DNA from 2 places in the Methylosinus sp. sav-2 genome. Region 1 is predicted to be linked to the other one. Evidence: predicted binding sites of a transcription regulator. Region 1 holds the regulator's gene; the other holds the start of a gene.

The links. Region 1 encodes PhoB, which activates phosphate uptake and scavenging genes when phosphate is short. Its sites were predicted from a motif close to TGTCATNNANCTGTCAT; they were not measured.
Region 2: EDE12_RS04165 (glycerophosphodiester phosphodiesterase) is a predicted target of PhoB. The motif match lies at 13,097-13,113, and genes of this name have one in related genera.

Annotation. Positions count from the first base shown of each region.
Region 1 covers NZ_SOEJ01000001.1:254,567-269,810, reverse strand. The annotation lists gene EDE12_RS01260 (glycosyltransferase) at 1-124, shown strand, start outside; gene hpnC (squalene synthase HpnC) at 142-1,020, shown strand; gene hpnD (presqualene diphosphate synthase HpnD) at 1,017-1,880, shown strand; gene hpnE (hydroxysqualene dehydroxylase HpnE) at 1,877-3,121, shown strand; gene phoB (phosphate regulon transcriptional regulator PhoB) at 3,316-4,059, opposite strand; gene phoU (phosphate signaling complex protein PhoU) at 4,056-4,781, opposite strand; gene pstB (phosphate ABC transporter ATP-binding protein PstB) at 4,812-5,597, opposite strand; gene pstA (phosphate ABC transporter permease PstA) at 5,594-6,433, opposite strand; gene pstC (phosphate ABC transporter permease subunit PstC) at 6,437-7,357, opposite strand; gene pstS (phosphate ABC transporter substrate-binding protein PstS) at 7,692-8,744, opposite strand; gene EDE12_RS01210 (ATP-binding protein) at 8,903-9,961, opposite strand; gene EDE12_RS01205 (lysylphosphatidylglycerol synthase domain-containing protein) at 10,080-11,162, opposite strand; gene EDE12_RS01200 (DNA polymerase Y family protein) at 11,457-13,034, opposite strand; gene EDE12_RS01195 (hypothetical protein) at 12,946-13,734, opposite strand; gene EDE12_RS01190 (hypothetical protein) at 13,942-14,598, shown strand; gene EDE12_RS01185 (hypothetical protein) at 14,663-15,244, shown strand, end outside.
Region 2 covers NZ_SOEJ01000001.1:890,832-906,075, reverse strand. The annotation lists gene EDE12_RS04230 (hypothetical protein) at 1-139, shown strand, start outside; gene EDE12_RS04225 (cation:proton antiporter) at 162-2,009, opposite strand; gene EDE12_RS04220 (J domain-containing protein) at 2,126-3,097, opposite strand; gene EDE12_RS04215 (RT0821/Lpp0805 family surface protein) at 3,242-3,736, opposite strand; gene pdxH (pyridoxamine 5'-phosphate oxidase) at 3,796-4,404, shown strand; gene EDE12_RS04205 (TIGR02301 family protein) at 4,695-5,207, shown strand; gene EDE12_RS04200 (hypothetical protein) at 5,288-5,545, shown strand; gene EDE12_RS04195 (hypothetical protein) at 5,568-6,074, shown strand; gene EDE12_RS04190 (GcrA family cell cycle regulator) at 6,123-6,662, opposite strand; gene EDE12_RS04185 (aspartate aminotransferase family protein) at 7,266-8,453, shown strand; gene argF (ornithine carbamoyltransferase) at 8,450-9,400, shown strand; gene EDE12_RS04175 (Hsp33 family molecular chaperone) at 9,437-10,402, shown strand; gene EDE12_RS04170 (heparan-alpha-glucosaminide N-acetyltransferase domain-containing protein) at 10,550-11,743, shown strand; gene EDE12_RS04165 (glycerophosphodiester phosphodiesterase) at 11,783-13,033, opposite strand; gene EDE12_RS04160 (fumarylacetoacetate hydrolase family protein) at 13,162-13,851, shown strand; gene EDE12_RS04155 (DsbA family protein) at 13,950-14,606, shown strand; gene EDE12_RS04150 (response regulator transcription factor) at 14,697-15,244, opposite strand, start outside.

The sequences.
Region 1 (15,244 bases):
TCGGCTCGGCGCCTTCGCCTTGCCGGCGGTCGCGGCCTGCTATACGTGGTTCACGCTATTGTCGGCTTGGCGGCACACACGCGGGCGCGGCGGCGCCTGGAAGGGCCGCTACCAGGCCCCCTGAGGAGGATGAGCGATCACATGAGCGACATCGCCGCCGCCGCTTCGGGGAAGGGCCATAAGGACGAGAATTTCCCCGTCGCCTCTCTCTTCGCGCCGCGCCATCGCGCGGCCGTCCTCGCCTTTTACGATTTCGTGCGCGCCGCGGACGATATCTCCGACCATGCGACGCTCCCGGGCGATCAGAAGATCGCCATGCTGGACCGCATGGAGGCGGCGCTGCTCGGCTCCGGCGAGGATATCCCCGTCGCAGCAAAGCTGCGCGCCGAGCTGGCCGTCCGCGGCCTCGAGCCCCGCCATGCGCAGGATCTGCTCATCGCCTTCCGCCGCGACGTGACGCAATTGCGCTATCGCGACTGGGACGATCTCATCGATTACTGCCGCTATTCGGCCATGCCGGTCGGCCGCTTCGTGCTCGACGTCCATGGCGAGGATCGCGCGCGGACATGGGGGCCGAATGACGCGCTCTGCGCGGCGCTGCAGATCATCAATCATCTGCAGGATTGCGCGAAAGATTATCGCAATCTCGATCGCGTCTATCTGCCGCAGGACATGCTCGCCGCCAATGGCGCGAGCGTCGAGATGCTCGCCGCCGATCGCGCCTCGCCGCAGCTCGCCGCGACATTGCGCGCGCTGGCCGAGCGCACGCAGGGGCTGCTGAAGGAGAGCGCGCCTTTCGCCGATCTCATCGTCGACACGCGCCTCGCCATGGAAGTGGGCGCGATCCAGCGCCTCGCCGAGACGCTCACCGCGCGGCTGCGTGTCGCCGATCCGCTGAGCGAGAAGGTTCACGCCTCCAAGCGCCAATATCTGCTCACGGCGCTGGCCGGCGCCGGGATCACTCTGCTGCGCCGGCTCGTCTCGCCGCGCGCCGCCTCCGCCGCGAGCGTCGCGCGATGAGCATGGAGACGATCGCCCCCGAGGCGCCGCGGGTCGCCGCGAAAAGCTCTTTCTATCTCGCCATGCGCATTCTCGAGCCCGAGCGGCGCGATGCGATGTATGCGATCTATGGCTTCTGCCGCGCCGTCGACGACATTGCGGACGAGGAGGGCGACCGCGCCCTACGCCTCTCCCAGCTCGACGATTGGCGGCGCGATCTCGATGCGCTCTACGCCGGCCGCACGCATAAGCGTTGCGCCGATCTGGCGCGGCCGGTGCGCCGCTTCGGCCTCGAGCGCGCCGATTTCGAGGCGGTCATAGACGGGATGGCCATGGATGTCGTCGAGGACATTCGCGCGCCCGAGTGGGATCGGCTCGATCTCTATTGCGATCATGTCGCGAGCGCCGTGGGGCGCTTGTCGGTGCGCGTCTTCGGCCTCGCCGATGAGGCGGAGAGCGCCGGCGGCGCGCTGCCGACCAAGGCGCGCATGCTCGCCTATCACATGGGCCGCGCCTTGCAGCTCACCAATATTCTGCGCGATCTCGACGAGGACGAGGCGCGCGGGCGGCTCTATCTCCCGCGCGAGGCGCTGGAGGCCGCGGGCGTCGCCGATTTCTCGCGCGGCGCAGTGCTGGCGCACCCCGGCCTTCAGCAAGTCTGCGCTGCAGTGGCCGAGCGCGCGCGCAAGCATTACGCGGAATCGGAGCTGCTGATGCGCGTCTCGCCGCAGCGCGCGGTGAAGGCGCCCTATCTGATGGCGACGGCCTATCGCTCGGTTCTCGATCGTCTGGTGGCGCGCGGCTTCGCGCCGCCGCGCGCGCCGGTCTCCGCCTCGCGGACGAAAGTCCTGCTGGCCCTGCTGAGATTCGCGCTGACGTGAGCGGAACGACGCATATCATCGGCGCGGGTCTCGCCGGCCTCTCCTGCGCCATTCGTCTGACCGACGAGGGCCGCAGCGTCGCGCTCTATGAAGCCGCGCGCATGGCGGGCGGGCGCTGCCGGTCCTATTATGATTCCAGCCTCGATCTCGTCATCGACAATGGCAATCATCTGCTGCTCTCCGGCAACGCCACGGCGCTGGATTACGCCCGCCGCATCGGCTCGGTGGATGAGCTGGTCGGGCCGAAGGAATGCGCCTTCGACTTTTTGGACACGCGCGACGGAACGCGCTGGCGCATGAGGCCGAACGCCTCGCGCCTGCCCTGGTGGATTTTCGTGGCGGATCGCCGCGTGCCCGGCACGGCGCCTGCGGATTATCTCGGCGCGATCGGCATTCTCCTCGCCAAAAAGGGCGCGACCATCGGCGAGGCGATGAATTGCTCGGGCGTGCTCTATGAGCGGCTGTGGGGGCCGGTGCTGCTCTCCGCGCTCAATACGGAGCCGCGCTGCTCCTCCGCCGCGCTCGCCGCCGCCGTGCTGCGCGAGACGCTGGCCGCTGGCGGCGCCGCTTGCCGTCCGCTGGTCGCGCGGCGCGGGCTCGGGACGGCGTTCATCGAGCCGGCGCTGAACGCTCTCGCCGCGCGCGGCGCCGCGCCGCGTTTCGCCGCGCGGCTGAAGGGAATCGAATTTTCCGAAGAGCGCGCCACAGCGCTCGATTTCGGCGACGAGAAAATCGCGCTCGGCGAGAATGACAGCGTCGCGCTCGCCGTCCCGCCCTGGGCCGCGCAGGAGCTCGTTCCGGGCCTCGTCGCGCCGGATGATTTCCGCGGCATCGTCAATGCGCATTTCAAGATCGCGCCGCCGCCGGGGCAGCCGGCGCTGCTCGGCATGATCGGCTCGCTCACCGAATGGCTGTTCGCTTTCGAGGACAGGCTCTCGGTGACGATCAGCGGCGCCGATCGGCTGATGGACGAGTCCCGCGAGAGCCTCGCCGAGCGCATATGGGCCGAGGCAGCCGCCGCCACGGGCCTGCCGGCGGCGCTGCCGCAATGGCAGATCGTCAAGGAAAAGCGCGCCACTTTCGCCGCGACGCCGGCGCAGCAGCAGCGCCGCCCCGGCGCTGTGACGGGGTGGCGCAATCTCTTCCTCGCCGGCGATTGGACTGCGACCGGCCTTCCGGCGACGATCGAGGGCGCGATAAGGTCGGGCTATCGCGCGGCGGAGCTGGCGGGGCGTTCATAGGTCGAGCCCGCCGCCGCCGTCATCGCGAGGAGCGTAGCGACGACGCGATCCAGGGACCGCCCCACGGCTCTGGATTGCTTCGCTGCGCTCGCAATGACGATGGGCAGAGGGAGCGCGTGCAGACAAAAGCGAGCCTGAAGGCTCGCGATCCAAAGCGCCCCCTGGACCGCGAGCCTTCAGGCTCGCATCGCCCCTCAATTCCTCCCGAAGGTCTCGTCGAAGGAATAGCCGGTGCCGCGCACGGTGCGGATCGGGTCCTTCTCGCGGCCGCGGATAATCGCCTTGCGCAGGCGGCCGACATGCACGTCGACGGTGCGCTCGTCGATCTCCGCCGAGAGCCCCCACACGCTGTCGAGCAATTGCGCGCGCGAGAAGACGCGGCCGGGTTTTTCCATCAGATATTCCAGCAGACGGAACTCCGTCGGGCCGAGATGAATCTCGCGCCCGCCGCGCTTCACGCGGCGCGTCTCGCGGTCGAGGTCTATGTCGCCGGCGACGAGCCGCGTCGCCACGCGCTCCGGCCGCGCGCGGCGCAGCAGCGCATGCACGCGCGCCATCAGCTCCGGCGGCGAGAAGGGCTTCACCACATAATCGTCGGCGCCGATGGAGAGGCCGCGCACGCGCTCATTCTCGTCGCCGCGCGCGGTGAGCATGATGATCGGCATGCTGCGCGTGTCGTCGCGCGCGCGCAGCCGTCGGCAGATCTCGAGGCCGGAGACGCCGGGCAGCATCCAGTCGAGAATAACGAGATCGGGCTGCGATTCGGAGAGACGGATCTCCGCCTCGTCGCCGCGCTCTATATGCTCGACGAGAAAGCCCTCGGCCTCGAGATTATAGCCGAGCAGCAGCGCCAGCGCCGCGTCGTCCTCGACGACGAGTATGCGCGGCGCGCGGTCGTGCGGCGCCTCGCGCGGAGCGGCGACGCGGATTTCATTCATTTCGTAGGCTCATCCGGTTCCGCGCTGGCGGGAAGGCTCGCCGATTTGCCTTTGGGGCGGTCGGTCGGCATCGCCTCGCCAGTGACGAGATAGACGATTGTCTCGGCGACATTGGTGGTGTGATCGCCGATGCGCTCTATGTTCTTCGAGCAGAACAGCAGATGCGTGCAGAAGGAGATGTTGCGCGGGTCCTCCATCATGAAGGTGAGGAGATCGCGGAACACCGAATCTTCCAGCGCATCGAGCTCGCTGTCGTTGGTCCACACGGCGCGGGCGCGCTCGACATCGCGCTGGGCGTAGGCGTCGAGCACGTCCTTCAGCTGTATGGCGGCGACTTCCGCCATCGTCTTGAGGCCGATGACGGCGCGCGGCACGCGCGCCTCGGAGAGGATCTTCACCGTGCGCTTGGCGATGCTCTTGGCGAGATCGCCGACGCGCTCGAGATCGGCGGCGATGCGCATAGCGGCGATGCATTCGCGCAGATCGATGGCGAGCGGCTGCCGCCGCGCGATGGTGAGGATGGCGTTCTCCTCTATCTCCCGCTGCAGCGCGTCGAGGCGCTGATCGGTGGCGACGACGCGATGGGCGAGCTCAATGTCGAAATTGGCGAGCGCATCCATGGCTTCGGCGAGCATTTTCTCGGCGATGCCTCCCATCTCGGCGATTCTGCGGCCGAGCACTTCGAGGTCGCGGTCATAGGAGCTGACGATATGTTCGCTCATGGTCTCAATGTCCTCGTGCGCGATGCGCGCTCAGCCGAAGCGGCCGGTGATATAGTCCTGCGTCTTCTTGTTCTGCGGCGCGGTGAAGAGATTATTGGTCTCGCCGAATTCGACGAGATCGCCGAGATACATGAAGGCGGTGAAATCGGAGACGCGCGCCGCCTGCTGCATGTTGTGGGTGACGATGGCGATCGTGTAGCGCTCCGACATTTCGTCGATGAGCTCCTCGATCTTCGCGGTCGAGATGGGGTCCAGCGCCGAGCAGGGCTCGTCGAAGAGGATCACCTCCGGCTGAATGGCGACGGTGCGCGCGATGCACAGGCGCTGCTGCTGGCCGCCCGAGAGGCCGAGGCCGCTCGAATTCAGCTTGTCGCGCACCTCGTCCCACAGCGCCGCGCCGCGCAGCGCCGCCTCGACGCGCCCGTCGAGCTCGCTGCGCGAGAGCTTCTCGTAGAGGCGAATGCCGAAGGCGATATTGTCGTAGATCGACATGGGGAAGGGCGTCGGCTTCTGGAACACCATGCCGACGCGCGAGCGCAGCAGGTTGAGATCGATGTGCGGGTCGAGGATATTCTCGCCGTCGAGCAGCACCTCGCCCTCGGCGCGCTGCTTGGGATAGAGGTCGTACATGCGGTTCAATATGCGCAGCAGAGTCGATTTGCCGCAGCCGGACGGGCCGATGAAGGCCGTCACCTTATGGGTGTAGAGCGGCAGCGAGATCGATTTCAGCGCCTTCGACGACCCGTAATAGAAATCCAGATCGCGAACCGAGACTTTCGTCGGAATAGTGGCTTCGACAACCGGCATGGCGGTCATTTGTTTTTTCCCTGGCTGCTGAGCGCGCGCGCGGTGATGGAGAGCAGAAGGACGGCGATGGTGACGAGCAGAGCGCCGGTCCAGGCGAGCTGCTGCCAGTCCTTGTAGGGCGAGAGCGCGAATTGGAAGATGACGACGGGCAGGCTGGAGACCGGCGCGTTGAGATCCGTGCTCCAGAACTGATTGTTGAGCGAGGTGAAGAGCAGCGGCGCCGTCTCGCCGGAGACGCGCGCAATGGCCAGCAGCACGCCGGTGACGATGCCGGATTTCGCCGCGCGATAGGCGACGCGCATCAGCATATGGGAGCGCGGCAGGCCGAGCGCCGTCGCCGCCTCGCGCAGCGGCAGCGGCACCAGCAGCAGCATGTCCTCCGTGGTGCGCACGACGACCGGCACCACCAGCACGCCCAGCGCCAGAGCGCCCGCTATGCCGGAGAAATGCCCGACCTGCGCCACCACCACCGTATAGACGAAGAGGCCGACGACGATGGAGGGCGCGCTGAGCAGAATGTCGTTGATGAAGCGCACCACGGTGCTGAGCTTCGAGTAGCGGCCATATTCGGCCATATAGGTGCCGGCGAGCATTCCGAGCGGAGTGCCGAGCAGCACGCCGATCGTCGTCATCACCAGCGAGCCGGCGATGGCGTTGAGCAGGCCGCCGGTGGCGCCGGGCGGCGGCGTCATCTCGGTGAAGACGGCCGGCGAGAGGCCGCGCGCGCCCTCATAGATCAGCGCGCCGAGGATCAGCACCAGCCAGGCGAGGCCGAAGACGGTGCCGGTCCAGCACAGCGTGGTGGCGATCACATTGGTGCGGCGGCGGGAGGTATAGAGGGACAAGGGTCAGGCTCCCGATTTCTGCTCGATGCGCATCAGCATGAAGCGCGCCGCCGCCAGCACGAAGAAGGTGATGACGAAGAGGATGAGGCCGAGCTCGATCAGCGCGGAAGTGTAGAGGTCGCCGACAGCCTCGGTGAATTCATTGGCGATCGTCGCCGAGATGGTCGTGCCGGGCGCGAGCAGCGAGCTCGACACCTTATGGGCGTTGCCGATGACGAAGGTGACGGCCATCGTCTCGCCGAGAGCGCGGCCGAGGCCGAGCATCACGCCGCCGATGACGCCGACGCGCGTGTAGGGGATGACGACATAGCGCATCACTTCCCATGTCGTGCAGCCGACGCCCGAGGCTGCCTCCTTCAGCACCGGCGGGACCGTGTCGAACACGTCGCGCGAGATGGAGGTGATGAAGGGCAGCACCATGATCGCCAGAATGAAGCCGGCCGTCAGCATGCCGATGCCATAGGGCGGGCCGGCGAAGAGGCTCGACAGCACGGGAATGTCGGCGGTGAGCGAGATCAGCGCCGGCTGCACATGCTGCTGCAGGAAGGGCGCCAGCACGAACAGGCCCCAAATGCCGTAGATGATCGACGGGATGCCCGCGAGCAGCTCGATGGCGACGCCGATCGGCCGGCGCAGCGCATGGGGGCAGAGCTCGGTGAGGAAGATGGCGATGCCGAGGCCCAGCGGCACGGCGATGACCATGGCGATGGTCGACGTCACCAGAGTGCCGTAGACGGGCGCGACGGCGCCGAATCTCTCGGTGACGGGATTCCACGATTCCGTCGTCAAAAAGCCGAGGCCGAAGGCCTTTATCGCCGGCAGCGAGCCATAGATCAGCGAGAAGATCACGCCGCCGAGAATCAGAAGGACGAGCACCGCGGCGGCGCGGGTCAAATTATGAAAGAAGAAGTCGAACAAGGCCATGCGGCCGAGAACTTTCCCGCGGTCGACTTCGGCGGCGCGGGGCGTCGCATCTACGATTGCTAGGTCCGACACGCTATTGTCTCTCGTTTGGCGGTTGAAGCCGGCGTCCATCGCGCGCTCCCGAAGGCGGATTTTTCATCTGAGGTCATAGCGCAGGTCTCGAGGGAACTCACCGCGTCGAGGCGTTCCGCGTCGAAAAGAAGCGGGAAAGCTCGTCCTCGGGCGGTTCGTCTCGCGCCATTCCGCCACCTCTGCCCCTCGCGTCGAGGGGCGCCGGCGATATCTCCAGGGATGATCTCGTCCAAGGATGATCTCGCCGGCGCGCATCGATGCGTCAGTTGATCGACGCCAGCGGCTTGCCGCTCGCATCCTTGATATTGGCCGTCCAGCTCTTCTTGATCAGAGCCACGACATTGGTCGGCAGCGGGATGTAATCCAGCTCCTCGGCCGCCTTATTGCCCTTGGCGAAGGCCCAACCGAAGAATTTCAGAGCCTCGCCGGCCGCAGCCGTATCCTGCGGCGCCTTGGGCAGCAGAATGAAGGTGGCGGCGGTGATCGGCCAGGACTGCGCGCCCGGCTGGTCGGTGAGGATCTGATAGAAGCCCGGCGCATTGGCCCAATCGGCGTTGGAGGCCGCGGCCTGGAAGGTCGGCGTCGTCGGCGCGACGGTCTTGCCGTCCTTGTTGACGAGCTTGGTGTAGGTCAGCTTGTTCTGCTTGGCGTAGGCGTATTCGACATAGCCGATGGCGCCCTTGGTGTTGGCCACATTGTTGGCGACGCCCTCATTGCCCTTGGCGCCGATGCCGACCGGCCATTCGACCGAGGCGTTCTCGCCGACCTTGGCCTTCCAGTCCGCGCTGACCTTGGACAGGTAATTGGTGAAGTTGAAGGTCGTGCCCGATCCGTCCGAACGATGCACGACGGCGATCGCGGCCGAGGGAAGCTTGGCCTTCGGGTTCAGCTTCTTGATCGCGGCGTCGTCCCAGCTCTTGATCTCGCCGAGGAAGATGGCGCCGAGCGTCTTGCCGTCGAGGACGAGATCGCCGGAGGCGACGCCGTCCAGATTGACGACCGGCACGATGCCGCCGATCACCTGCGGCCATTGGGTGAGGCCGGCGGCCTCCAGCTCCTCGGCCTTCAGCGGCTGGTCGGAGGCGCCGAAGGTCACGGTGCGCGCCTTGATCTGCTTGATGCCGCCGCCCGAGCCGATCGACTGGTAATTGAGGCCGTTGCCGGTCTCTTTCTTATAGCTGTCCGCCCATTTGGCGTAGATCGGATAGGGGAAGGTGGCGCCGGCGCCCGAAATGTCGATCGCGAGGGCGGCGCCGGCCGTGGCGACGGCCAGGGTCGTCGCCAGAGCGACACGATGGAAAACTTTGGAAAGCATGTTCGGTCTCTTTCGAGCTCGAGGTTCACTGTGTCGGCGCGCGTCCAGCGCCCCAGCGAGGCGCACCCTAGAGGCGCGCGACGAGGGTTTTACGACAGCTGGATGACTGTCACATGACATAGTATCCAACTGAATCTATTTGCTAAATCTGCGCTGGATCAGGCGCTGTCGGGCTTTTCCGGGTCGATCAATGGCAAAAATACGCGGAAAGTGGCGCCTTTTCCTGGCGCGGAATCTATGGCGAGCCTGCCGCGGTGGCGAGCCACGATATGCTTGACGATCGCCAAGCCGAGTCCCGTGCCGCCCTTGGCGCGGCTCTTGCCGGCGTCGACGCGATAGAAACGCTCGGTGAGGCGCGGCAAATGTTCCGGCGGGATGCCGAGGCCGTGATCGCGCACCGAGAAGACGGCGGAGGCGCCGAGCGGGGAGAGCGTGATCTCCACCGGACCCGCCCCATATTTGATCGCGTTCTCGATGAGGTTTTCGGCGACGCGGGCGAGCTCGTCGCGGTCGCCCGGCACGACGACCGTGTCCTCTATGTCGAGCTTCAGCTCTATGCCGCCGTCCTCCGCCATGGGCGCGAGCGTGTCGACGATATGGGCGACGAGAATGCCGAGATCGACCGGCGTGTCCGGGCGCAGATGCAGATGCTGCTCGATGCGCGAGAGGGAGAGCAGATCGTCGACGAGGCGCGACATGCGCTGCGCCTGATCGCGCATGATGGAGAGAAAGCGGTCGCGCGCCTTGGCGTCGTCGCGGGCCGGGCCTTGCAGCGTCTCCACGAAGCCGAGCAGCGAGGCGAGCGGGGTGCGCAGCTCATGGCTGGCGTTGGCGACGAAATCGACGCGCATGCGCTCGACGCGGCGCGATTCGGTGAGATCGCGCAGGCTCACCACGGCGGCGTTCTCATAGCCCTCGAGGCGCAGCGGCGCGATATGCACCTCGAACCAGCATTCCACCGGCAGGCGCTCGAGCCAGATGACCTTCTCCGGCTGGCCGCCGCGCAGCACGCGGTCTAGCGCGTCCAGCACATCGGGCGAGCGCAGGCTGCGCGCCAGCGGATCATTGGGCCGCAAGGAGGGCAGCACGGAGCGCGCGGCGCGATTGGAGGCGACGATGCGCGCCTCCGAATCGATGACGAAGACCGCCTCCGGCAGCGCGTCGATGACGAGGCCGAGCAGAGCTTCGCCCTGATAGCGTCGGCGTAGATCCGGCATCGGTCCTCTCGTCATCGTGTCCCTGGATGAGGAAACGTCTTTATTCCACGATCACGCGGCGTGCGGCCTATCGGTTTCGCGCTCCCCCGTGAGCGGGAGAACACGGCCGAAAGTCGTATCACTCGCGCGTCTCCAATATGCGCGCGATGGTCTCGCGCAGGCTGTTCCAGCGCCGCGAGCCCTCATCGGCGCCGAGCAGCGCGAGCGCGAAAATAAATGGCAAAAAGTAATAGATGACGCGGAACAGCAGGAGCGAGGCCAGCAGGCTCTCCTGCGAATGCGAGGGCAGCGCGTTCAGCATCGTCGCCTCGAAAACGCCGATGCCGCCCGGCGCATGGCTGATGACGCCGAGAATGCAGGCGAAGACATAGACCGAGACGAAAGTCGCGAAATCGAGATCGACGTCATGCGGCAGCAGCGCATAGAGCGCGGCCGCGGCGCAGCAGAGATCGGCGACGCCGAGCAGAGTCTGGCCGCCGGTGGGCGCGAGGCCCGGCAGCTCGAAGAAATGCCCGCGCAGCCGCACCCGGCGCCGGCGCAGCGACACCCAGACGACATAATAGCCGATGCCCGCGCAGGTCGCGAGGCCGAGCCCGAAATTGAGGAAGGCCGGCAGCTTGTCTATGGCGCCGAGCTCGCTGGCGCGCGCCATGAGGCCGACGCCGACCACAGAGGTCATGCCGAGCCAGAAGGTGACGCCCGCTATGACGGTGATATTGGCCACCTGCACGGCGGTGACGCCGACGCGCGCATAGATCCAATAGCGGACGGCCGCGGCGGTGACGACGGGAAAGCCCAGATTGAAGGAGAAGGCGTAGCTCGCGAAGGAGGCGAGCGCGGCGATGCGATAGGGCACATGCAGCCGCAATTGCCGCAGCGCCAGCGCGTCATAGCCGGTGAGCGCGACATAGGAGAGCGCGGTGAGCAGCAGAGCGGCGAAAATCTGCTCGGCGCTCATCGCCGCTATGGCGGCGCGGACGTCGGAGAATTTGACGCTCGAGATCGCGCTGGCGAGGGCGAAGCCGGCGAGCGCGAAAACGGCGAGGCTGGCGACGCCGCCGAGCGCCTTGCCGAGATTGGGCGCGATATAGCGGCGCGCCGTCGTCAGCAGATCGAGACCGGCGCCCTGGTCCGGATTGGGCTTCTCCTCGGCCGGCGCCTCGACGCCGGCTTCCGAAAGATCGCTGTCTGGCCGCTTCAATTTCGCTTTTTCCTCGATGCGTCGTCGAATATGCGCGGAATAGGCTTCTTCGATACGACGTCGGGCGGCGGAGTTCAAAGGCGATCGGCGGGCCTCGCGGCGTCCGTTCATAGGAATCTCGTTCGTTCCTGTTGCGCGCGCCCTCGGGCGGCGGGATGAGACGCCGGCGCGGAGCCCGCCCATCGTTCATCCGCGCGTCGCAAGAGAACGTCGCGAGGAGAGCAGGGTTCGGTTTCGCCCCGAAGCGTGACGATAAGATGACGCGGCGGCCCGGACTGTCATGAGGGCGGGCCGTCAGAACAAGCCATGCACGAACCAGCGCGGCGGCTGGCTCTCGCGGTCGAGGAGCTCCTCGCGAAACAGCCAGAAGCGTCCGCCCTCCCGATCCTCCACATAGAAATAGTCGCGGGTGGCGGCGTTTTCCGGCGCGCTCCACCATTGCGGGGCGATGCGCTCCGGCCCCTCATAGGCCGCGAGCTCGTGCAGCAGCCGGCGCCAGCGGAAGCGTAGCGGCGGCCCGTCGGGCGTGAGCGCCACCGCCTCGATCGGCTCCGGCCGCTCGAACAGCCGCAGCGGCCGCGCCGGGACGCCCTCGCGGAGATAGGGAGGCGGCGCTGCCTCCTCCACCGCCGCGGGGGCTGGGCCGGAGGCGGGCCGCAGCGTGACGGCGAGCTCTGGAATATGCGAGGCCTGCGGATAGACCCGCAGCACGCGGCGCGGCCCGAGCCGCGCGCCGAGTCGATCGACGAGATCGTCCAGCCGCGCGTCATGCGCATTTGCCCGTCCGGCGAGGCCGAGATCCTCCTGCGGCTCGGCGCAGCGCTCGACGCGCGCGGCGCCGAGCCGCAGCACATCATAGCCATAGCCCGTGTCGAGCCCTTCCTCCGCCAGCACGGCGAGGCGCTCGCGCAGCAGCAGGGCGATCGTCCCGGGATCGCGCAGCGGCCGGCTGGTCCCCGTTTCTATATGCGCGACGGCGCCGTCGACGCGGTAGAAGACCGCCTCCAGCTCCCGCGCGCCGACGCCATGGCGCTCGAGCAGCAGGCACAGCTCTTGGGCGAGGCCGTGCAGCGTGCGCTCAATGTCCTCCTGCCGCGTGAGGCCTTCGGGAAAGCGGCGCTCGGCCATGAAATCCGGGGCTTCGAAGCGCGGCGAGATCGGCTCGCGGCGGCGGCAGGCGATGGCGTCGAGCCGCGCCATGGCCTCCGCCCCGAGCCGCGCCGTGAGTGGCGCGCGCGGCCGCGCCAGCAGATCGCCGAGGCTGCGTAGGCCGGCGCGATCGAGCCTGAGGCGCGCCGCCGCGTCGAGATCGAGCGCGGCGATGGGCAGGCCGGCGGCGATCGCCTCCAGCTCCGCCTGCGTCGTCCCCCCCGCCACATGGCGCAGGCGGGAAAAGCGCGCCAGCGCCCGCGCCAGCGCCGGGCCGGGCGCGATCGCCGCTCGCGCCGCAAAGCCCTGGGCGGCGAGGCGGCGCTCGACCTCCGCCAGCAGCGCCGCCTCGCCGCCGAAGAGATGCGCCGCTCCCGAAATATCCATGAGCAGCCCATGCGGCGGATCGGCCGCTGCGAGTGGGGTGAAGCGGCGGCACCAATCGGCGATCCGCCCCAGCAGCTCGGCGTCGGCTCGGGGGTCGGCCTCGGCCAGCCGCAAGGCGGGGCGCATGGCGCGTGCGTCGGCGACCGCCATGCCGGGGGCGAGCCCGGCCGCCTCGGCGCGCGCGTCGACGGCGGTCAGCCGTTCGGCGCCGGCGAGATTGGCCCAGACGGCGAATGGTGCCTCCGCCTCAGGCGAAGGCGCGCTTTTGCGCGAGAGCCGGTCGGTCGAAAGGCGTGGCAGATGCACGGCGAGGCAACGCATGGAAAGGCGCCCCATGGAACTCGGCCTCCTGATGGTCGAAAACAATGTCGCGCCAAGCCTGTGGGTCGAAGGCGCCGACGAGGCCGCGGGCCTTGACGACGCGCAGACGAAAAGCGGGCGGGCCGGGCAGGGGCCGCGGCGCGCCCTCGGCCCGGGGCGGCGGCGCGCCGGCGGCGATCTCGAAACGCGCCTCGGCGGCGCTGGCGAGCCTTTGCGCGGCGCCGGCCGCGCGCGGCAGCAGCAGCAGGCCGGCGCATTCGCCGCGGCGGGCGGCGAGCGCCAGCCGGCGCGAGGCGGTGAGGTCATAGGCGCCCGCATCGGCCCAGCTCTCGGCGATGACGACGGCGGCGCCGCTCTTCAGCGCCTCCTCCATGGCCCAGAGCGTCTCGCGCGGACGGTGCGTGCGCGCCAGCACCAGAAGCTCCGGAGGCAGGCCCGCCGCCTGCAGTCCCCGCCCATAGGGCAGGCCGAGCTCGCGCGCCGCCATATCCTCGGCGATCCAGACGATCCCGCCCTGCGGCCGCAGGCGCAGCCGGCTCAGCGCCAGAGCGAAGGCGAAGCCCGCCGCCGCCGCCGCGTCGGTCGGCCGCGCCGGCAAGGCCTCGCGCAGGCCGCCGCGGCCGGGATCGAACAGGCGCGACAGCCCCTCGTCCCGTGGAACGGCCGCAGGCGCGGGCGCGCCGCCCGCCTCCAGCGCGGCGATCCGACGACGCAAAAAAACAATGCGTTCCGATGAGCCGCTGCGCGACATCGGGTCCCCGATCTCCAGAGTGTTGCCTATTTGTTCTCAAGCTGACTCCGCCGTGGGGGAGAGTCAAGCGGGGTGCTTTGGGGTTGGAGTCATGGGTGTGGCTTGACGCCAGTTTGGCACACGTCTATCAATCGCCACCCCCGAAAGCGCTGTAGATCAAAGGCTGCAATAATGCGCGTGGCAATTTTCATGAGAGGGCCTTTTCGCCCAAATCTCGACTCCAGCCTCGAACGCGCGCGGGCGTTAGTCGATGAGGTCAAGGCAAATGGCGATCAGCCTGCCTTATTTTTCGCCACTTGGCTGCTCGAAGATCGAACGTATGCTGAAGCCCTTATGCGTCAGCCGGACGTAGATCATGCCTTGTTCATCGAGCCGCCCAGCGATCAAACTATCTACGCATTATGTGGCATGGAGCGGCTTCCTCTCGGGAATCCAACAAAAAACATGTTCTATCAATACTACCTTTCGAAGATTGGCTTGCAAGTCGTAGACAGTTTAGGGCTATTCGACTTTGTTATTCATTCAAGGCCAGACATGGATATTCGATTGGGCAAATACTATCATCATTGGTTCGAGGCTGGTCGTTATACTACAATCCACGATATCCCCCCCGATGGGGAAGGCATCGTAAACGACCAATTTGGGGTGGCAACACCTATAGATATGCGTGCTGCATGGAATTGTGGAACTTTGGAAGAGCTTGGCGCCATGATAGGCAGTTCGGAGGTTGCTGAGGATCCACTTCGAATGATGCTGGAAAAGGCTGGCCTGAAATCGAGGTGTGCGCCCACCGAGAAATGGGCGCTCGATCCCCGTCGGTATGGATAGGAGGCACCTTTGGTGGCCGTTGATCTGGTTTCAGTCAGCCTCGATAGGCAATAGGGCAATAGCTATGAAAGCGCAAATCCTTGCCCATCGTGGGGTTTGGACATCCGTGTCCGAAAAAAATTGCCTGGAGGCATTCGAGAGAGCGTTTGCCGCCGGCTTCGGAGTGGAGACGGACATCCGTGACCTCGACAATGTTCTTGTCGTTTCTCACGATCCGCCACGGTCCGATTTTGCCTTGCCCGTTGACCAGCTATTCGCGCTCTACCGACGCATGAACGCGACAGGCCGCTTGGCGCTCAATATCAAAGCCGATGGATTAGCGTTGGCGCTAAATGCGCTTCTGGAAGATTACGCGATCGAGACGGCTTTCGTATTCGATATGTCGGTCCCGGATATGCGGAGCTATTTCAATTCGAGAGCTCGCGTGTTTTGTCGTCTCAGCGATGCCGAAACACACCCTGCGTTCTATGACAAGTGCGCGGGCGTGTGGCTCGATTCTTTCGAGATTCCGCACAGTCCCTCAGAGTGGGGGCATAAGGCGCTCGCAGACGGAAAGTTGATCGCCCTAGTCTCGCCCGAACTTCACGCTCGTCCACATCTCGAAGCGTGGAACGAATGGCGCGCAAAGCTGAACCCCGCGCATAAC
Region 2 (15,244 bases), 640 kb from region 1:
AGGGCATTTCGGCAAGACATTTCAAGTCGAGCCTCCTGCCGATTGGAAACCGAAATTCGCGCCGCCGGAGGTCTACCGCCCCAAGCAGGAGATCGCGCGCAACGCCATGCGCGAAGCCCTGCTCAAATTGATCCAGTAGTTAGCGCCCAAAACCGCCGTTCCTACTCGTCTTCCAGCCCCTGCGTCGGACGGGCGCGCCTTTTCTTCAGCTCGCGCAGCCGCGTCGAAGCGCGCGCGGCGCGTTGGCGCGCCGCCTCGCCGGTCGGCTGCAGCAGCTTGCGATATTCGTCGCGCTTCTCATGGATGGAAGCGATCACATAGCCCATGGGCACGCCGACATCGACGAGCACCGTCTCGGCGAGCTGCAGGCTCGACTCGATCGTCTCTGGTATCGCGTCGCTGGCGCCGAGCTCGTAGAGATGCGTGGCGTGCCAGGCGTCGCGGGCGCGCGCAACAATGGTCATATCGGCGCGCTGCTGATGCGCGAGGCGCACGATCTCCTGCGCCGCTTGCGGATTCTCCACCGTCACCACCAGCGCGCGCGCCTGGGCGACGCCGAGGCGCATCAAAAACTCGCGCCGCATGCAATTGCCCCAATAAATATCGACGCCCTTGTCGCGCGTCTGCGCGACGAGCTTCACGTCATTGTCGACGGCGACAAAGGGAATCTCGTGACGGCTCAGCATGGCGCCGATGAGCGCGCCGACGCGCCCATAGCCGACAATGACGACACGGCCGGCGGCGATCTCGCGCTCCGGCGCGAGATGGCCGAACTCGGCCTCGTCGTCTTGCAGGCGGCGGCCCGGATTGACCCATTCGCCGAGGCGCGCCAGCGCCGGCAGCACGAAGAGGCCGAGCGTCACCGCCAGCATGGCGTCGGCGCCGAGATTTTTCGGCAGCACGCCGGAGGCGATGGCGGCGCCGACGAGAATGAAGGCGAACTCGCCGCCGGGCGCGAGCAGCAGCGCCACTTCCGCCGCTATGCGCGGGCGCAGGCGAAAGGCGCGGCCGAGCAGGAAGACGATGAGGGTCTTGGTCACGATGAGGCCGATGGCGATGACCAGCACCTGACGCAGATCCTCGATCACGCGGTCGAAATCGAGCCCGGCGCCCACCGACACGAAGAAGAGGCCGAGCAGCAGGCCTTTGAACGGCTCGATCGTCACCTCGATCTCGCGGCGAAATTCGGTCTCGGCGAGCAGCAGGCCGGCGATGAAGGCGCCGAGCCCCATCGAAAAGCCCGCCGCCGCGCTGGCGACGCCGGCGCCGATGATGACCAGCAGGCTCGCCGCGGTGAACAGCTCGATGGATTGCGCCGCCGCCACCAGATGGAACAGCGGCCGCAGCAGCAGCCGTCCGGCGATGATCAGTCCGCCCATGGCGGCGAGCGCCGGCAGAAAGGCGAGCAGCGCTTTCAGCCCTTCGCTCTCCACTTGCGGATCGGAGAGGAAGGAGATGAGGAAGAGCAGCGGCGCCACCATCAGATCCTGCAGCAGCAGCACCGAGAAGGCGGCGCGGCCGGCGGCGCGATTGAGGCGCCGGCGCTCGGCGAGCAGCGGAATGACGATCGCCGTGGAGGACATTGCGAGCGCCGCGCCGAGCAGCGCCGCCGGCGCGGGGCCGAGCCCGGCCCAGAACACGCCCGCCGCCGTCAGCGCCCCGCCGCAGAGAAGAACCTGCGAGAGGCCGAGCCCGAAGACGAGCGTGCGCATGCGCGCGAGGCGCTCCCAGGAGAGCTCGAGGCCGATCATGAACAAGAGGAAGACGAGGCCGAATTCGGCGATCTTGGCGACGCCCTCGAGATCGCTCAGCGCGATCGCCGAGAGAAGCGCATGGCGCTCGGCGAGCTTGCCGAGGCCGAAAGGGCCGAGCGCCGCGCCGGCGAGCAGAAAGCCGAGAATGGGGCTGATGCGCAGCCGATGAAACAAAGGCGCGACGACTCCCGCCGTGCCCAGAAACAGCAGCGCCTCACGATATTCGCCCCACTGAAACGCCGCAGCCCCCGACATCGCCGTCCTTTCCCGTCACCGATTCGGGCTTCAGCATAAGGGAGCGGGCAGCCGGTCACGAAGCCGTTTCTGGGGCTCCGCCTTCTCCTGCCGGCGGAGAAGGCGACGCGCCCGTCTCACATTCCCTTGCGCGGATCGTAGGGCTTGGCCGTGCGGCATTTTTGAGCGAAGGCCTCGAGCTCGGCGTCGGCGCCTTCGGGCAACAGCACGCGCAGCGTCACATAGAGATCGCCAGCCGGCTTGCCCTCCGCGGCGGGCAGTCCCTTGCCGCGCAGGCGCAGCACGCGGCCGCCGTTGGAGCCGGCGGGGATGGTCAGCTCCACCTTGCCGGAGAGCGTCGGCGCCGCGACCTTGGCGCCCAGAACCGCCTCGTAGAAGGCGATCGGCAGATCGAGCTTCAAATCGCGGCCGGAGATGGCGAACAGCGGGTCCGGCGCGACATGGATGGTGACGATGGCGTCGCCGGGCTCGCCGCCGGGTGGGGCGGCGTGGCCCTGGCCGCGCAGGCGGATCTGCTTGCCGTCCTCTATGCCGATCGGAATATTCACATCGAGCGTGCGGCCGGTGGGCAGAAAGACGCGCGTGCTGCCGCCCGTCACCGCCTCGGCCAGCGAGATGGTCACTTGCAGCGCGACATCCTCGCCGCGGCGCGGCGCGCGGCCTCCGCGGCGTCCGCCCGCCCCGGCGCCGAAGAGATCGGCGAAAAGATCAGAAGGGTCGAAGCCGGCGCGGCCGCCGCCGCCCGGAGCGTCGCCGCCGAAATGGAACTCGAAATGCTCGGCACCGCCAGGGCCGCCAGGGCCGCGCTGTCCGCGATAGCCGCCGCCCGGTCCCGCGCCGAATCCCTCGAAGCCGGTGAAGCGCGGCTTGCCCTCGGCGTCGATCTCGCCGCGGTCGAATTGCGCCTTTTTCTTCTCGTCGCCGAGAATCTCATAGGCGGAATTGGCCTCGGCGAATTTCTCCTTGGCCTTGGGGTCGTTCTTGTTCTGATCCGGGTGGTATTTTTTCGCGAGATTGCGAAACGCCTTCTTGATCTCGGCGGCGCTCGCCGTCTTGGCGACGCCCAGGACATCATATGGATCGCGCATTTTCTTCAAAAGCCCATAGTGGCGCCCGCCTCATGCGGCGCGGACGCGCATGTCTGACATGTCTATTTGGGAGAAGAGGCGGCCGCGCGCAAGGATGCGGCGAAGGTCGGAGGACGAGACCGCTGATTTTTCAGGCCGGATTTCTCAGGCCTTGCGCCAGGGCCGCACATCGATCAGCGCCCAATCGGCGGATTTGTCGCGGCAGGCCGTGCCCTGCAATTGCTCGTGGCTCTCTTTCGTCCCGACTTCCGCCAGAAAGGCGCGGCAGACCTTGCCCTCCGAAGGATAGGGCTGGCCGACCGGCGTGAAGGAGCCGCGCGCATGGCTTTCGGGATTGTCCCAATTGACCGTCGCGCCGGCGCCCTGAGGATCGAGCGCGACGCCAAGGGCCGCATTGGCGCGCCGCCAATCCTCCTGGTCGAGCGAATGGGAGAGAGTCGGCGTGGTCTTATGCGGAATGGAGCCGGTCACATCGTCGCTGACATTCTTCCAGGCCGGGGCCGGCTCGCCGCCGGGAATGGCGAAAGAACAGCCGCCGAGCGCCGCCGCCATCAGCGTGGCTGCGAGAAGACGCGCGGCGGCGAGACCGATTTGAGAAGCGGCTGCGGCGGCGTTATGTGTGTCTCGCGGGTCGTGCAATGCGCTGCCTTACCACCATGACCACCGCCCTCGTTTCGGCGGCAGCTGAGGATTTTCCCGTGAAGGGGTTAAAACAGAGTGACTTCTGCGAGGCCTCCGAACCTTACGCATTATTCGGCGAGTGGTTCGAGGAGGCGAGGACGAGCGAGCCCGACGTTCCCGAAGCGATGGCGCTCTCCACCGTGGACGAAACCGGCTTGCCGGATTCCCGCATGGTTTTGATGAAGGATTGGGGCGAATCCGGCTTCACCTTCTATACCAACGCCGAGAGCGCCAAGGGCCGCGAGCTCGCGGCCACGATGAAGGCGGCGGCGCTTTTCCACTGGAAATCGCTGCGCCGCCAGGTGCGGCTGCGCGGTCCGGTGGAGCCCGTATCGGACGCCGAGGCCGACGCTTATTTCGCCAGCCGCCCGCGCGACAGCCGCATCGGCGCCTGGGCGAGCCGCCAGTCGCAACCGCTGGAGAGCCGATTCGCGCTCGAGAAAGCGGTCGCTTATCAGGCCGCGCGCTTCGGGCTCGGCGAGGTGCCGCGGCCGCCGCATTGGCGCGGCTATCGGATCCTTCCGGTCGCGATCGAGTTCTGGGCGGATCGGCCCTTCCGCCTGCATGATCGCGTGCAATTTTCCCGCGAGGGCGCGGGCTGGACCAAGGCGCGGCTCTATCCTTGACGCGTTCGCGAGGCGTCGGCGCCTTCTCCCCACATGCGGGGAGAAGGCGCCGATGAGGGGCTCGGGGCGTTTCCCGTCTGTGGCCAACGCCCCGAGCCCCTCACCCCGACCCTCTCCCCGCGCGCGGGGAGAGGGAGATACGTCGAAGCTCGAAAGAAAGCGGCGAAGCGATGCCATTCTCGTCAAACAGAACGATCGCGACGAAGAGCGAGCCTGAAGGCTCGCGGTCCTGGCCGCGCTCTGGACCGCGAGCCATCGGGCTCGCCGGCGCCCTCGCGCTTTCTTGCGCCTTGTTCGCGCAGCCGGCGCGCGCGCAGGATTTTCTGCAGAACCTGTTCGGCTGGGGCCAGCAGCATTCGGCGCCGCGCGTGATCGAGCGGGCGCCGCCGCAGGGCAAGGCCAAGCCGAAGAAGAAGAACGCCGCGAAAACGCCGCCGGGAGGCAAGCAGCAGGCGCAGCCCAACGGCGCCGCGCAGCAGCCCGCCGCCGAAGGGCCGCCGCCGCCCTACGAGCCGCAATTGCTGCGACTCTCCGAGATACTCGGCGCGCTCTCCTACCTGCGCGATCTCTGCGGCTCCGAAGATGGCGAGGATTGGCGCGGCAAGATGAGCTCGCTGCTGGAGGCGGAAGCCAAGACGGGCCAGCGCCGGCTGAAGCTGACGGGCGCCTTCAACCGCGGCTTTCGCGGCTATGAGACCACCTATCGCTCCTGCACGCCCAATGCGCGCCTGGCCATCTCGCGCTATCTGGACGAAGGCGGCCGCATCGCGCACGACATCGCGTATCGTTACGGGAATTCCTGACGTCGCAAACGCGGATGTGCGTTAACCCTCCGGCAAGGACCCGTCTCGCGCGGCGCGCCGCCGTTGATTAGAGTGATCGCATGACGGGCTTTCCTTCCTCCACATTGGACGACGCCGCCGGCTCCGAGCAGCGGCGAGTCGCGCTCGCTTATCTCGCCGAGGCTTTCGCGGAAGCCGCGCTCGCCGGGATCGAAGGGGATTCCTTCGCCCATGTCGCGCTCTCGGCGGCGCTGCACGAGCTCGTCGCCACTTATGGCGAGGAGGAGGTCGCGGCTTTCGTGGAACGTTTGCCGCGGCGCTTGCGCGACGGCGAATTCTCGAGCGGCCTGCGCCATTGAGCGCGCTTTTCCGCTTACGCGCGTGAAAAAGCCGATAAAACCAGTTGTCGAGACGATCTCCGAGCCGCTGCGCGATCTCGCCGCTCTGCCCGCGCCGGTGCGCGCGCTGCGCGAGAAGATCCTCGCCGCTTGCGAGACGGGCGACATAGAAGCGCTGCGCATTCCGATCGACTGGAACGAGGTGCGCCCCTTGTTCGAGCGCGGCGCGCGGCGGCCGGCGGGCGCCGATCCGATCGAGACCTTGAAATCGCTCTCATTCGATCGCGCGGGACGCGAGATGCTCTCACTCGCGCGCGCCGTATTGTCGCAGCCTTTTCTGCGCATCACGCGCGGGCCGTTCGAGAGCTATGAATGGCCGGCTTTCGCGCGACGTCCCGCGCCGCCGGCGAGCGAGGAAGAGACGCGCGCGCTCTGGGCCTGCGTGCGCTTCGCCGATCTCGCCGCATCCAATGCCGACGGCCGCCCGAAAGTGATGCGGATCGGCGTCGGCGCGGATGGCGTCTGGCACTATTTCTGGAACGCGGAGTAAGCTCGCCGTAATGATCTCGGGACGCTCGGCGCCCGAGACGAACGCGTCTCAGGCGAGACGCGCGGCGGAGCGAAGCTGATCGCGCGCGCGGCGACGATCCTGCACAGGCTGATAGGCGATCTGCGAATGATAGCCGCAATAAGGGCTGCCGCCGCCGCCCGGCGAGCGCGCGCCGCAGAAGCGAAACTCGGCCGATGTCGGATCGCCGATCGGCCAACGGCACATCGACTCTCTGAGCTCCATCAGCGTGACGCGTTCGGACATTGGAATGACGACTTCCTCTTGCGGGCGGGCGTCCGGCATCACCAGCGCGCGCGGCGCGAATGCCAACGCGACATTGCCGACGACAGCGGGCGCATGTCCGTGATGCACACGCGGCGCAGCGGCCTGCGGGCGTTGTGGTTTCGCGACGCGCGGACGCGCCGCTATGGGCGTCTTGGCGCGCTGCGCGAGTCCGAGACGATGAATCTTACCAATAACGGCGTTGCGCGTGATGCCTGCGCCGATCTCGGCAGCCACCTGACTGGCGCTGAGGCCGTCGTTCCAGAGCTTGCGTAGCATCTCGACGCGCTCGTCGGTCCAGGACATTAAGGTCCTCCTCGATTAAGCCGGCTTCAGCCGAGAGAATCGGCGAACGCTCGCGCAACCGGCGACGCCGGAGTCGACAAGACGCGCACACACTCGAATGAAGGCGCCACACGAGATGTCGTGGGCGATGACGCGAACGCTACTCTACCAGTTGAATCACGCGCAAGAGTCCCTGGCAAGCGAAACAGCGTTCCCCACAAGGTAATGCCGCTCATTCCCCGCGGGTGTTGCGCGAAAGACTCACTATGGGCGTCGAAACGCATGGGATTTCACGCATGGCGGCGCATCTGGCGGCGCATTTCGCCGCGCACGAACGTCTCTATATGCGTCATCGGCGCGCGGCGGCTTTGTCGCGCGGTCGATCGCGGCGGCGCCGGCGCCGTCGTTTCGCCGCAGTCCCGGCGCCGCGTCGCCATGGAGAATGAGGCGGGGGAATGGGATTTGACCCGCGCAAGGGGAGGACCTAGAATGTTTCCACGAGAAAGATGCCGCCCCAGAAGGGCGGCACTTTGATTTTCAGACCCTCGCTGCATGGCGGCCGCTGCATGGCGGCGGGACCCGACGGGCGCCGGCGAGCTAAGGTCTCTCCGAAGGAGTCGCCAAGTGGTTTCGGCGCTGTTTCCGACCTATGCGCGGGCCGATCTCGCCTTCGAGCGGGGCGAGGGCGCCTGGCTCACCGCCAGCGATGGCGAGCGCTATCTCGACTTCGGCGCCGGCGTCGCGGTCAATTCGCTCGGCCATGGCCATCCGCATCTCGTCGGCGCGCTGACGGCCGCCGCGGCGAAGCCCTGGCACGTCTCCAATCTCTTTCAGATTCCAGAGGCCGAGCGCCTCGCCCGCAGGCTCGCGCAGGCGACATTCGCGGATCTGGTCTTCTTCACCAATTCGGGCGCCGAGGCGGTCGAATGCGCGATCAAGACCGCGCGCAAGTTCCATGCTGTGGAAGGTCGGCCGGAGCGCTATCGGCTCATCACTTTCGAGGGCGCCTTCCACGGCCGCACGCTGGCGACCATCGCCGCCGGCGGCAATCCCAAATATCTCGACGGCTTCGGCCCGCCGACCGACGGCTTCGACCAGGCTCCCTATGGCGATCTCGAGGCCGTGCGCGCGCTCGTCGGCCCGCAGACGGCCGGCGTGCTGCTGGAGCCTATTCAAGGCGAAGGCGGCGTGCGCGCGGCTCCGCCGCGCTTCCTGGCCGGCCTGCGCGAGCTCTGCGATGCCCATGGGCTGCTGCTCATCGTCGACGAGGTGCAGACGGGCATTGGCCGCACCGGGCGTTTCCTCGCGGTCGAGCATTCCGGCGTGACGCCGGACATCGCCGCTCTGGCCAAAGGCATAGGCGGCGGCTTTCCGCTCGGCGCCTGTCTCGCCACGGCGGAGGCCGGCAAGGGCATGACCGTCGGCGCGCATGGCTCCACCTATGGCGGCAATCCGCTCGCCACCGCTGTGGGCAACGCCGTGCTCGATGTGGTGCTGGAGCCCGGCTTCGTGGAGCGCGTCGCCGGCCTCGGCGTGCTGTTCCGCCAAAAGCTCGCCGAGCTCGAGGATCGTCATTCGTCGATCATCGAGAGCGTGCGCGGCGAGGGCCTGATGTTCGGCCTGAAGACGCGCGTGCCCAATGGCGACTTCGCCGCCGCGGCGCGCGAGGCCAAGCTGCTGACCATTCCTGCGAGCGACAATGTGGTGCGGCTGCTGCCGCCGCTGATCGTCGGCGAGAATGAGCTGGCCGAAGCCGCGCGGCGGCTCGACGCCGCCTGTGTGAAGCTGGAGAGCGCCGGAGCCGCGCGATGACCGCCCATACGCCGCTGACGGGCGTCCGTCACTTCCTCGATATTTCCGAGCTTCCGCCGACGGAGCTGCGACGCATTCTCGATATCGCCGCGGCGATAAAGGCCGCGCGCGTGCGCGGCGCGCGCTCGAGCTACCAGCCTCTGGCCGGCAAGACGCTGGCGATGATCTTCGACAAGCCGTCGACCCGCACGCGCGTCTCCTTCGATCTCGGCATGCGCGAGCTCGGCGGCGAGACGATCATGCTGACGGGCCATGAGATGCAGCTCGGCCGCGGCGAGACGATTGCGGACACAGCCCGCGTGCTGTCGCGCTTCGTCGACGCCATCGTCATCCGCATTCTCTCGCATGACGATCTCACCGAGCTCGCTCGCTACGCCAGCGTGCCTGTGGTGAACGGACTCACCAAGCTCTCGCATCCCTGCCAGGTGATGGCGGACGTGCTCACCTTCGAGGAGCATCGCGGCCCGATAAAGGGCCGCACCGTGGCCTGGACCGGCGACGCCAATAATGTGCTGGCGAGCTGGGTCCATGCGGCGAAGCCCTTCGACTTCACGATCAATGTCGCGACGCCGCCGGAGCTCGCGCCCGGCGACGAGCTGGTCGAATGGGCGCGCGCCAATGGCGTGCGGCTCAATCTCACCGCCGATCCTTTCGCGGCCGTCGCCGGCGCCGACGCCGTCATCTCCGACTGCTGGGTGTCCATGGGCGACGAGCAGGAGGAGGCGCGCCGCCATGCGCTGCTCTCGCCCTTCCAGGTGAACGCCAAGCTGATGGCCGCGGCCAATAAGGACGCGATCTTCATGCATTGCCTGCCGGCGCATCGCGGCGAGGAAGTGACCGACGAGGTGATCGACGGCCCGCAATCGGTGGTCTTCGACGAGGCGGAAAACCGCCTTCACGCGCAAAAGGGCGTGCTCGCCTGGGTTTTCGGAGCGAACGGGCCATGACGCGACAGGCGAGCAAATGACGCGGCGGGCGCGCAAATGACGCGACGGGCGGATGAGGCCATCGCCCGGCCGGCGTCGCCCTTCGCCGAGGACGACAGCCTGCTGCCCTTCGCGGTCGAGCCGCTCGATCTGCGCGGACGTCTGACGCGGCTCGGGCCGGCGGCGCATTCCATCCTCACCCATTACGATTATCCGCCGGCCGTCGCGCGCCTGCTCGGCGAGGCCGCCGCGCTGACGACGCTGCTCGGCTCGCTGATCGAGTCGCACGGCCGCTTTCAATTGCAGACGCGCAGCGACGGTCCGGTCGATATGATCGTCGTCGATTTCGACGCGCCCGGAAAGCTGCGCGGCTTCGCGCGCTATGACGAGAGCCGCATCGTCGCCGGCATGGCTCCGGGCGATCTGCTCGGCCGCGGCCATCTGGCGCTGACGATGGAGCACGACCGCGACGCCGCGCGCTATCAGGGCGTGGTGCCGCTGGAGGGCGACGGCTTCGCCGAGGCGGCGCATCGCTATTTCCGCCAGTCCGAGCAGATTCCGAGCTATGTGCGCCTCGCCGTGGCCGAGAGCGTGACGCCCGCCGGGCGCAGCTGGCGCGTCGGCGGCCTGCTGCTGCAATATCTGCCGGGGACGCCCCTGCGCCCGCGCGATCTCGATCCCGGCGACGCGCCCGCCAGCTCCGCTCTTTCGAACGATAGCGAAGAGGACGCCTGGGTCGAAGGCCTGTCGCTGGCGGCGACGACACAGGATCACGAGCTGGTCGATCCGGGGCTCTCGGGCGAGCGGCTGCTCTATTCGCTGTTCCACGAGCGCGGCGTCACCGTCTATCCGACGCGCAGAATCGTCGAATCCTGCCGCTGCTCGACGGAGCGCATCGCCAATCTCCTGCGCAGCTTCGCGCCGCAGGACCGCAGCGACATGATCGGCGACAATGGCCGCATCGGCGTGACCTGCGAATTCTGCCGCACGCTGCGCGAATTCGCCCCGGCGGATTTCGAGTAGCGCGGGCGCTCGGGAGGGGGTGATCTTCGAGTCTCGGGGAGTTTCACCCCACCCCGTCCTGCTTCGCAGGCCGACCCTCCCCCTGAAGGGGAGGGTGAGGGCTGCAGTTTCATTCATTGAATTTTCGATAGCCGGCGGAGAGACGTCATGACGAAGACAATGGAGAAAATCCCGAGCGTCCCGCACGACGCCGCGCTCACCGCCGGAACGCGGCTCCTCTCCGTCGATCGCCTGCGCGGGCTCGTCATCATCGTCATGGCGCTGGACCATGTACGCGATTTCTTCGACGCCGATGCGCTGCGCTTCGATCCGACCGATCTCGAACGCACCTATCCCGCTTTGTTCCTCACGCGCTTCGTCACCCATTTCTGCGCGCCGACCTTCACCTTTCTCGCAGGCGTCTCGGCCTATCTGCACGGGCTCTCGCTCGAGGATCGCGGCGCGCTCTCTCGCTTCCTGCGGACGCGCGGGCTGTGGCTGATCCTGCTCGACATTTTCATCATCAGCCCGGTGTGGACGGTGGGCTCGGGCGCGATCGAGCTGGGGACGCTCTGGGCGATCGGCTGCGGCATGATCGCGCTTTCGGCGCTCATCCATCTGCCGACGCGCGTCGTGCTGGCGATCGGCGCGGCGATCCTGCTTTCGCACAATCTCTTCGACGGCGTTCACGCGGCGCAATTGGGCGGCTTCGCGCCCTTGTGGAATGTGCTGCACGAGAAAGGGCCGCTGCCCTTCGGCCTGCGCGGCCAGGTCTATTATCCCGTGCTGCCCTGGATCGGCGTCATCGCGCTCGGCTATGGGCTCGCGCCGATCTTCCTATGGCCGCATGAACGTCGGATGCGGGCGCTCGTCACGCTCGGCCTCGCCTTTCTCGCGGGATTTGTCGTGTTGCGCTTCGCTGGCGTCTATGGCGACGTGCGGCTCTGGCTGACTTATCCGGAAGGCGTCAGAACGGCGCTGTCCTTCCTCAACGTCACCAAATATCCGCCCTCGCTGCATTACGTGCTGGTGACGCTCGGCGTCGGGCTTCTGCTGCTGCCGGCGCTGGAGCGGGCGGGCGGCGCCGTGGGGCGCGTGCTCGCCACATTCGGGCGGGTTCCGCTCTTCGCCTATGTGCTGCATCTCTACGCCATTCTGGCGGCGGCCGTGCTCGTCGCCATAGCGAAGGGCGTCGATATCAAAGGCCTCGAGAGCGGCGGGCCGCCGCCAGAGAATTACGGGCTCGGCCTCGCCGGCGCCTATGTCATTTGGATTTTGGTCATGGCCGCCATCTATCCGGCCTGCGCCTGGTTCGCACGCGTCAAGCGGCGGCGGCGCGATTGGTGGCTGAGCTATTTGTAAAGGAACGGCGGCGTCGTCCGCCGCCGTCCGTCATGCATCTCAATTGGCGTTGAGCCAGCGCAGCCCGCGGCACGCGGAGTCATGGCCATAGAGGCCTTTGACCAGACATTTCGCCGCATCGGGGTCGGTTTTCAGCGCCCATAGCGAGCGCGCCGTCACCGCCGTATCGGCGAAGTCGCTGAACAATCCATCGACGCCGAGCTTGTAGAAGGTCAGATATTCATTGACCGGAACGCCTTTGTAATCGCTGGCGAGACGGCGCTGCTCATTGCGGAACGTATAGGGATGCACGAGCAGGCCGGCCGCATGGGCGTCGGCGACGACGGAGGTCGGCGCCAGCAGCTTGCGATCCGCCTCATCGACAGAGCCGTCGCCATTGGCGTCGGCGCAGGCGTTGTTGACGATCTTTATGCAGGCGGAACTGATGAGATAGGTCTTCCACGGCCCGACGCCATCGGCATAGGTGCGGACCTCGGCGAGGCCGGCGGGCTTCAAGAGATCGGCGAATTTGCCCTGGCGGCCGGCGACGGTCCAATCATAAGGACGATCATAGGGCGGCGTGAAATCCAGCGAGCCGTCGGGATTGACGTCATTGGCGTCGATGAGCTGGATGAGCCGCACCGTCGTCTTCTTGCGCAGATATTTCAGATTGGCCTGCTCGAAGCTCTGGATGAAGACCGGAGCGCTATGATGGTTCCAGCCATGGCGCGTCAGCACGGCGAGCAGGCGATCCTCGAGCGGGAGGTTGATCATTTGATGATAGGTCGGATGCTTGGTCTCGGGATAGACGCCGATGACGCGGCCCTCTTCGCGGCCCTTGCGCTTGGCGAGCTCGATGATCTCGTCGAAGCTCGGAATGTGGAAGCGGCCGTTGAAGTCCGGGTCGCGCTCGGCGAAGGCCTGCACGGCGCCGATCTGCTTGATCTCGCTCCAGGTGAAGTCGCTGACGAAATAGCCTTCCTGCTCGACGCCGTCGACGACGGCCTTGCGCTTGCGGTTGGCGAATTGCGGCAGGCTCTTCACATTTGTGGTGGCGATGATGTTCGGCTCGTGACGGGCGATCAGCACGCCGTCCTTGGTGGAGACGAGATCGGGCTCGATGAAATCGGCGCCGAGCTCGATCGCGAGAGCGTAGGATTCGAGCGTATGCTCGGGGACATAGCCGCCGGCGCCGCGATGGCCGATGACGATGGGACGTTGGGGACCTTCTTCGGAGGCGACGGCGGACAGCGGCGCGAGAAGAGCGGCGCAAATCAGCGCGCGTGATGCGCGGGACAGAAGCTCGATCATGAAATAACCTCGAAACGATGTGCTTTTGACATCGCTCCGATAGATGGTCAGTCTCTCGAGCGCATGACGGCGGCGCGACATTCGCGCTGCCGCCGCCCTTGTTCCGCGCAGAAACGAGAGGTTTCGCAGTGAGCGCATTTTTGTTTCCGCCGCCGGAACCGGCCGCGCTCGCCATTGCCGGCGAGACCCGGCGCTTTCCCGTGCGGCGCATCTTCTGCGTCGGGCAGAATTACGCCGCCCATGCGCGCGAGATGGGCAAGGACCCGAGCCGCGAGCAGCCCTGCTTCTTCTCCAAGCCCGCCGACGCCGTGGTCGCCAGCGGCGCGACCATCCCCTACCCGCCCCGCACCACGGACCTGCACCACGAGATCGAGCTGGTGGCGGCGATCGGAAGCGGCGGAGCGGATATCGCCCGCGCCGACGCGCTCGCGCATGTGTTCGGCTATGGCGCCGGGATCGACCTCACCCGCCGCGACCTGCAGAGCGAGGCGCGCAAGGCCGGGCGGCCTTGGGACCTCTCCAAGGGCTTCGACAATTCCGCGCCGCTGGGGGCGCTGGCGCCGGCGACGCGCGTCGGCCATCCGGGCAAGGGACGCATCAGCCTCGCCGTCAATGGCGCGATACGGCAGGACGCCGATCTCTCCGACATGATCTGGAGCGTCGCGGAGATCGTGGCGATCCTGTCGCAATTCGTGCGGCTGGAGGCGGGCGATCTCATCTTCACCGGCACGCCGGCCGGCGTCGGGCCGATCGTTTCCGGGGACCATGTGACGGGCGAGATCGAGGGCGTGGGCGGCGTCGCGCTGACGGTTGGGTAGCGATTCGCGCGACGGCGGAAAGACCGCTCTTTCCGCCGATTCCCCGCGGGCCGAAAATGCTCTATGGTCCGCCGGTTCCGCGACCCTATGGAGCGTCCATGCCCAGCTTCGACCTTCGATTTTCCCGTCGCGCCGCGCTCGCCGCGGCGGCTTTCGCCGTCTTTGGCCTCGCCGCGCCCGCCCTCGCCCAGAAGGCGCCGAGCGGCAAGATCCCGGTCGAGGAGCTGATGGGGCCAAACGCCCTGCCGGATATCGTCGAGGGCAAGGCCGACGCGCCGATCACCATCGTCGAATACGCCTCCATGACCTGCAGCCATTGCGCGGCCTTCCACAAGGACGTCTATCCGACGCTGAAGAAGAATTTCATCGACACCGGCAGGGTGAAGTTCATCCTGCGCGAGTTCCCGCTCGATCCGCTGGCCACGGCGGCCTTCATGCTGGCGCGCAACGCCGGCGACAAGCGCGACGCGGTGGTCGATCTGCTCTTCGCCCAGCAGAAGAACTGGGCCTTCGTCGACAAGCCGCTGGACGGCCTCGCCGGCGTGCTGAAGCAGACCGGGCTCGGCCAGGAGAAATTCGAGGCGACGCTGAAGGATCAGCAGCTCTTCGAGAATGTGAGCAAGGTGCGCGACCGCGCGGCGGAGAAATTCGGCATTAATTCGACGCCGACCTTCTTCATCAATGGCGACAAATACAGCGGCGAGATTTCCGAGGCCGACCTCGAGAGGATTCTGACCGAGAAGACGAAGTCGTAAAGCGCATCGGCGCGAGGCTTCACGAGGCGAGCCTGAAGGCTCGCGGTCCGATCCCGCCCTTGGACCGCGAGCCTTCAGGCTCGCATCTTCTCACACCGCCCCCTCGCCGCCGACCAGGCCGGCGCCGATGGCGAGCCAGACGAGATGCGCATCCGTGCGGGCGCCCATCTTGGATTTGATCTGATAGTGGTAATTCTGCACCGTCTTGGCGCTGAGGTTGAGCGCCCCGGCGATCTCGTCCGTGGTGCGGCCGGAGGCGACGAGGCGGAGAATCTCCGTCTCGCGCGGCCCGAGATCGTCAATGGGCGAACGCCCCTCGGCGAGGCGCTCCGCCGCGATCTCCCGCGCTATGTCGTCGCCGAGCGCGCGGCCGCCATGGGCGACCGTCTCCACCGCGCGGACCAGTTCCGCCGCCTCGCCGCCCTTTGTGACGAAGCCGCTGGCGCCGGCCTCGAACGCCTTCAACGCATAGGCCGCGGCGTCATGCATGGTGACGACGAGAATGCGCGCCCTTTTGTCCCATTGCCTTATATGGCGCACCGCCTCCAGCCCGCCGGCGCCGCCGGTGAGCTGGAGATCCATCACCACCACATCGGGCGAGAATTTGCGATAGGCCTGATAGGCCGCGGCGGCGCTGT